DNA from 2 places in the Devosia beringensis genome. Region 1 is predicted to be linked to the other one. Evidence: predicted binding sites of a transcription regulator. Region 1 holds the regulator's gene; the other holds the start of a gene.

What was found. Region 1 encodes PhoB, which activates phosphate uptake and scavenging genes when phosphate is short. Its sites were predicted from a motif close to TGTCATNNANCTGTCAT; they were not measured.
Region 2: the regulator PhoB is predicted to act here: its motif matches at 1,490-1,506, upstream of GDR53_RS15045 (PhoX family protein).

What each region holds. Positions count from the first base shown of each region.
Region 1 is NZ_CP045422.1:2,842,234-2,845,646, forward strand. It holds gene GDR53_RS13860 (IS110 family RNA-guided transposase) at 1-901, opposite strand, end outside; gene phoB (phosphate regulon transcriptional regulator PhoB) at 1,199-1,900, opposite strand; gene phoU (phosphate signaling complex protein PhoU) at 1,904-2,605, opposite strand; gene pstB (phosphate ABC transporter ATP-binding protein PstB) at 2,675-3,413, opposite strand, start outside.
Region 2 is NZ_CP045422.1:3,090,192-3,093,604, forward strand. It holds gene GDR53_RS15045 (PhoX family protein) at 1-1,443, opposite strand, end outside; gene GDR53_RS15050 (TetR/AcrR family transcriptional regulator) at 1,645-2,304, shown strand; gene ilvC (ketol-acid reductoisomerase) at 2,330-3,349, shown strand.

The DNA.
Region 1 (3,413 bases):
CGGCATTGGCTGTCGTGATGAGTTTGCGCATGGCGGCGACGATGGCGAGCTTTCCCGGTTTGCCCTGGGCGCGCAGCCTTTTGTAGAAGTCGCGGATGGGCGGGTTAGCACGGATGGCCGACAGGGTGGCCATATAGAGAGCGCAGCGCACCGAGAGGCGTCCGCCGGCGATATGGGCCTGGCCGCGCATCTCACCACTATCGCGGTTGAAGGGGGCGACTCCGGCCAAGGCGGCCGCCTGCTTGTTGCCGATGCCGCCCAGCTCGGGCATTTCGGCCAGCAGCACGGCGGCCGTAGTCTGGCCGATGCCGGGGATGGTGGTGAGTAGTTCGGCCCGGCGCCGTAGCGTCGCATCGCTATCGATCTGGCGGGTAATGGCCCGATCCATCTCGCCGATCTGGCTGCTCAAGAAGCCTATATGAGCATCGATGCTGGCTTGCGCCAGCGCAGCTTCAGGGTGCTCGCGACGCTGCTTTTCCATGGCCAGCATATCCACCATCTGGCGGCGCCGGCGCACCAGATCGGCCATTTCCACGGCATTTGGATCGTAGAGGGGGTCGGGATCTGGGTGCATCAGGTGAGCGAAGCGCAGGATCGCCGCGGCGTCAATCGCATCGGTCTTGGCCAGCAGCCCGTCGGCCCGAGCCAGATCGCGCACCCGGCGCGGGTTAATCGTGCTCAGCGCGATGCCATGCTGGCTGAGCGAGCGGGCCATCAGCCGCGTATAGCTGCCGGTGGCCTCACAGACCAGATGGGGCCGGGTCAGGCTGGAGATCTTTTGCACCAACCGAGCCATGCCAGCCGGATTATTGGACACGCGCAACCTGCTCGAGCCGGTGATGGCCAGATCCAGGTGCTTCTTGGAGACGTCGACACCAACATAGTCTGGGGAAAAAATCATGATCGCTCTGCCTTGTATGCGGGCATGTCGCCCAACCAACCGTTCGAGACAGTCAAGATGGGCCGGACGCGTCTGCTCAGGGGCGAGCTTGCTGGCTCTTGGGGGACACACGCTATCCAGCCCGGGAGCCCGGTAAACCCAAAGCTCCCAGGCCGATCATCGCCAATCACGGCCTCCAAGCAAACATACAAGGGGGAGGGACCGCGTGGTGGTCGGGGCACCAATCAAGGCAAGCACTGCGCTGCTCCTCCCCCTTTCGGGGAAGACGGGGTGGGGTAGGCTGAAAAGAGACGGATCTCACGCGACCTGGGCAAACCGCTCGTCAAACGCATATCCCGCGCCGCGGACGGTGCGGATGGGGTCGGTTTCGCGGCCGCGGTTGATGGCGCGGCGGAGGCGGCCGATATGGACGTCGACGGTGCGCTCGTCGACATAGACGTCATTGCCCCAGACGCCGTCGAGGAGCTGTTCGCGTGAATAGACGCGGCCGGGATGGCGCATCAGATATTCGAGCAGGCGGTATTCGGTGGGGCCGAGATGGACGTCGCGGGTGGCCCGGCGGACACGGTGGGTGGTGCGGTCGAGCTCGAGATCGCCGACCTTGAGCGCGGCGGTGACCAGGTTCGGATTGGCGCGGCGCAGCAAAGCGTGGATGCGGGCGATCAGCTCGGGCACCGAGAAGGGCTTGACCACATAGTCGTCGGCGCCGGTGGCGAGGCCGCGGACGCGCTCTTCCTCCTCACCGCGGGCGGTGAGCATGATGATGGGGACGCGGGCGGTTTCCTCGCGGGCGCGCAGGCGCCGGCACAGTTCGATGCCGGAGATTTCGGGCAGCATCCAGTCGAGCAGGATCAGGTCGGGCAGCTTGTCCTGGATGGCGTGGGTGGCCTCGTCACCGGTTTCAGCGGTGACGACGCGGAAGCCCTCGGCCTCGAGATTGTAACGCAGGAGGATGGCGATATCGCCTTCGTCCTCGACGACAAGAATGGTGGCGGGCATCGGTCAGGCCTTGATCTGGGTCCGCTGCAGTTCCTCGACATCGCTGGAAAGCTGCTTGCCGGTCTGCAGGTAATAGGCGCGTTCGGCGATATTGGTGGCGTGATCGCCAATGCGTTCCAGGCTCTTGGCGCAGAACAGCAGGTGGGTGCAGGGGGTGATGTTGCGCGGATCTTCCATCATGTAGGTGAGCAGTTCGCGGAACAGGGAGGTGTACATGGCGTCCACCTCGTCATCGCGGTTGCAGACCTGGATGGCGCCGTCGGCATCGCGGTTGGAATAGGCGTCCAGCGATTCCTTGATCTGGCGCAGCACCAGGGCGGTCATGTTGCGCACGCCATTGTAGAAGGTGGGCTGCAGGGTCAGCCCCTCGATCTTGAGCGAGCGGCGGGCCAGCTGCTTGGCCATGTCGCCGACGCGTTCGAGATCGGAAGCGACGTGGATGGCGGTGATGATGGAGCGCAGGTCCGAGGCCATGGGCTGGCGGCGGGCGATCATGGAAACGGCCATGTCGTCGATCTTGCGCTGCATGTCATCGATGCGCTGATCGGCGATGATGGTGAGGTCGGCCAGCTCGCGATCGAGCTTGAGCAGTGCCTTGGTGCCGTTCTCGATGGCGACCTCGACCTGGCCACCCATTTCGGCAATGGTCTGGGCGAGGGCGACGAGTTCGTCATTGTAGGACGAGACGATATGATCGGGGGCCATGGTGTTCCTCTGAACCTTGGGGCGGGGAACCGGCCGGGGCCGGTTCGCGCATATGAGCGGGTGGCCGGACTAGCCGATGCGACCCATGATGTAATCCTGGGTCTGCTTGTGAGCCGGGTTGGTGAAGATGTCCTCGGTGACACCTTCCTCGACCAGATTGCCCAGGTGGAAGAAGGCCGTGCGCTGGCTGACGCGGGCGGCCTGCTGCATGGAGTGGGTGACGATGACGATGGTGTAGTTCTCGCGCAGCTCGTCGATCAGTTCCTCGATGATGGCCGTGGCGATCGGGTCGAGGGCCGAGCAGGGTTCGTCCATCAGGATGACTTCGGGGCCGACGGCGATGGCGCGGGCAATACACAGACGCTGCTGCTGGCCGCCCGACAGGCTCGTGCCGGGCTCCTGCAGGCGATCCTTGACCTCTTCGAACAGGCCCGCCTTGCGCAGCGAGGAGACCACGATCTCGTCGAGGTCGGTCTTGGAACGGGCAATGCCGTGGATCTTGGGACCATAGGCGACGTTTTCGTAGATCGACTTGGGGAAGGGATTGGGCTTCTGGAAGACCATGCCGACGCGGGCGCGCAGCTCGACCACGTCCAGATCGGGATCGGAAATATCGTCGCCGTCGAGCTTGATGGTGCCGCCGACAACGGCGCCCTCAATGGTGTCGTTCATGCGGTTGATGCAGCGCAGGAAGGTCGACTTGCCGCAGCCCGAGGGTCCGATGAAGGAGGTCACGGCACGATCGGGGATGTCGATGGAGATGCCGAACAAAGCCTGCTTGGCGCCGTAATGCACGGTCACGTCGCGG
Region 2 (3,413 bases), 250 kb from region 1:
GGGACCGCGCGGATTGGCCGGGTTGACGCTCTCGGCCGCGTCGCCGCCGGCGGGCAGACGGTCTTCATTTTCGGTCATCGCGACATAGAGCTTGCCGGTGCCGGTATGGGGGATGAAGCCTTCGGGCGCGTCCATCGGCGTGGCGCCAACCAGATCGGCTGCGGCGCGGGTATTAAGCACCACGTCGGCCTGGCTGGCAAAGCCGGCTTCTGCCGTCAGCAGGCCTTCACCGGCCACTAGCGGCACCCATTCCATCGTGCCGTCGCTGGCAAATTTGGCGACCGACAAGGTGCCGCTGTCGAGCAGGTCCTTGTTGGCGGCGCGATTGTCGGGGTCGTATTTGCCCTCGGTGACGAAGCGATAGAGATATTCGAAGTCGTCGTCGTCGCCCATGAAGACAACGACACGCCCGTCCGGCGCGACGCTGACCTGGGCGCCTTCATGGGTCATGCGGCCCAAGGCGGTGCGCTTGACCGGCTTGGCGGTGGGATCCATCGGATCGATCTCGACGACCCAGTCGAACTTCATCCACTCGTTGGGTTCGTTCTCGAACTTGAAGCGTGGCTCGACGCGCGACACCGAATAGATGTCGTTCTCGTCTTCGTCCCAGCCTTGGCGCTCTACCAACTCCTGGTTGTCCAGCGTCGTATAGTCGCCGGCAAACACGTCCATCGAGCCTTCTTCGCCCGACAGCATGGTGCCCCAGGGGGTGACGCCGCCATTGCAGTTGGAGATAGTGCCGAACACCACGGTGCCCGTGGGGTCGGCTTTGGTCTTGAGGCGGTCGTCGCCGGCCGCGGGGCCGGAGATCACGATCTCGGTGCCCATATGGATGCGACGGTTGTATTGCCCGTCCTTGACGACTTCCCACTGACTGCCATTGCGGCGGATTTCGACGATGCTGACACCCGTCGAGGCCATGACCGTGCGGATCTGCGCGTCGGTCAGCTTGTCGCGATAGTCCTCCATGCTGAGGCCGGGAAACATCAGGAAGGGCGAGGCATATTCGTGGCTGACCAGCAGCAGGCCGCGATCGCTTGCAGTCGAGCCGAGCGGCAGGGGCAGGAAAGCCGTAAAGTCGTTATTGTAGCCGAACTGTCGTTCGGCGGCGGGGCCATCGATGGTGGACAGATCGAAGTCCGGGCTGTCGGGGAAGATGGCGTCGCCCCAGCGCAGCAGCACCTGGCGGTCATAGCCCTCAGGCCAGTGGTCCTCGGCATCGCGCACGCGGGTCAATTCGGTGAAGGTCAGGGTAGAGCCGCCTTCGGATGCGGCGGCGCTGCGCACGCCAAAGCTCTGGCCCAGGGCCGCGACGGCCGAGGTGGCGAGAAACCCTTTGAGCAGGGTGCGGCGATTGAAGCCTTCGTTGAGCAGGGAGCCATAGGTCTGGGCAAAGGCACGGCGCGGATTGGGACGCTCACGCGTCTTCTGACGGTCGGTCATGGTCTGGAACTCTAGAGGGGTTGCTCTTTGAGCATTCCATGCGCAGGCGACCGTTGCGTGACGTCGGCCGGGTCCGGCAATGCGGCGAACGGGGAAAATCGCTGCCAATCGGCCATGCCTGGCAAATAGCCCTTGCGTGGAACCGTACCGTACGGTACGCCTCGACGAAATAGGCCGAAACCGTTCGGCTGTCGCATGAGGATGAGCCCGGTGCCCGTGACCATCAAGGTCAACGAAGAGGTCTTTACCCCCCGCCAGCAGGCTGTGCTGACGGCGGCGCTGGATCTGCTCGTGGAAAATGGCGATGGGCTGACCATGACGGCGGTGGCCCGCCGCGCCTCGTGTTCCAAGGAAACGCTCTACAAGTGGTTCGGCGATCGCGACGGCCTGCTGACGGCCACCGTGCAGTGGCAGGCGGCCAAGGTACGCATGCCGCAGGTGGATCGCACCGGGCTCAATGCCAAGGTGCTGCGCCAGAGCATCGAGCAGTTCGCCCGCGACCTGCTGACGGTGATCACCGGTGAAGTGTCGATCACGCTGAACCGCACCGCCGTCACCCATGCGGCGCAGGAAAAAGACCGGCTGGGCAATATCGTGCTGGAGAACGGGCCGCTGGCCATTCGCCGCCGGCTCAAGCCCATTCTCGAGGCCGGGCGCGATGCGCGCCTGCTGCGCTTTACCAGCAGCGAGGATGCCTATCGCACGTTTTTCGGCCTTGTCGTGCGTGACGTGCAGATCCGCCTGCTGCTGGGGGACACCTCCCTGACGCAGGAAAATGTCGAAGCCAATATCGAAGCGGATGTCAAAGCCGCAACCGACCAGTTCTTCGCCCTCTATGGGGCGAAAGCCAACAATACCTAACACCGCTTATCAAGGGAGCACCCCCATGCGCGTTTATTACGATCGTGATGCCGATCTCAACATCATCAAATCCCGCAAGGTCGCCATTGTCGGCTATGGCAGCCAGGGCCATGCCCATGTGCTGAACCTGCGTGACTCGGGCATTACCGATGTGGTCGTAGCCCTCCGTCCAGGTTCGCCATCGGCCAAGAAGGCCGAGGGCGAAGGCCTCAAGGTGATGAGCGTTGCCGAGGCCTCCAAGTGGGCCGACGTCATCATGATGCTGGTGCCCGACGAGCTGCAGGCCGACATCTACAAGGAACATATCGAGCCAAACATCCGCGACGGCGCCGCCCTGGCTTTCGCCCATGGCCTCAATGTGCACTTCAACCTGATCGAGCCTAAGGCCAGCGTCGACGTCATCATGATCGCGCCCAAGGGCCCGGGTCACACCGTGCGCGGCGAATACCAGAAGGGTGGCGGCGTGCCCTGCCTGATCGCCGTGCATCAGGATCCGTCGGGCAATGCCCATGACATCGCGCTGGCCTATGCCTCGGGTGTCGGCGGCGGTCGCTCGGGCATCATCGAGACCAATTTCCGCGAAGAGTGCGAGACCGACCTGTTCGGCGAACAGGCCGTGCTGTGCGGCGGCGTGGTCGAACTGATCCGTGCCGGCTTCGAGACGCTGGTGGAAGCCGGCTATGCGCCCGAAATGGCCTATTTCGAGTGCCTGCATGAGGTCAAGCTGATCGTCGACCTGATCTACCAGGGCGGCATTGCCAACATGAACTACTCGATCTCCAACACCGCCGAGTGGGGCGAATATGTTTCGGGTCCGCGCATCATCACCTCGGAAACCAAGGCCGAGATGAAGCGCGTGCTGACCGATATCCAGACCGGCAAGTTCACTTCCGAGTGGATGCAGGAAATCAAGTCGGGCGGCGCCCGCTTCAAGGCGACCCGTCGCCTCGCCGACGAGCACCAGATCGAGGAAGTCGGCGCCAAGCTGCGCGACATGATGCCCTGGATCAAGGCCGGCGCGCTGGTCGACAAGGCGAAGAACTAAGTTTTCGTCACAAGAATACCGGAAGCGGGGGTCATGCCCCCGCTTTTTGTTTGTGGCTGCACAG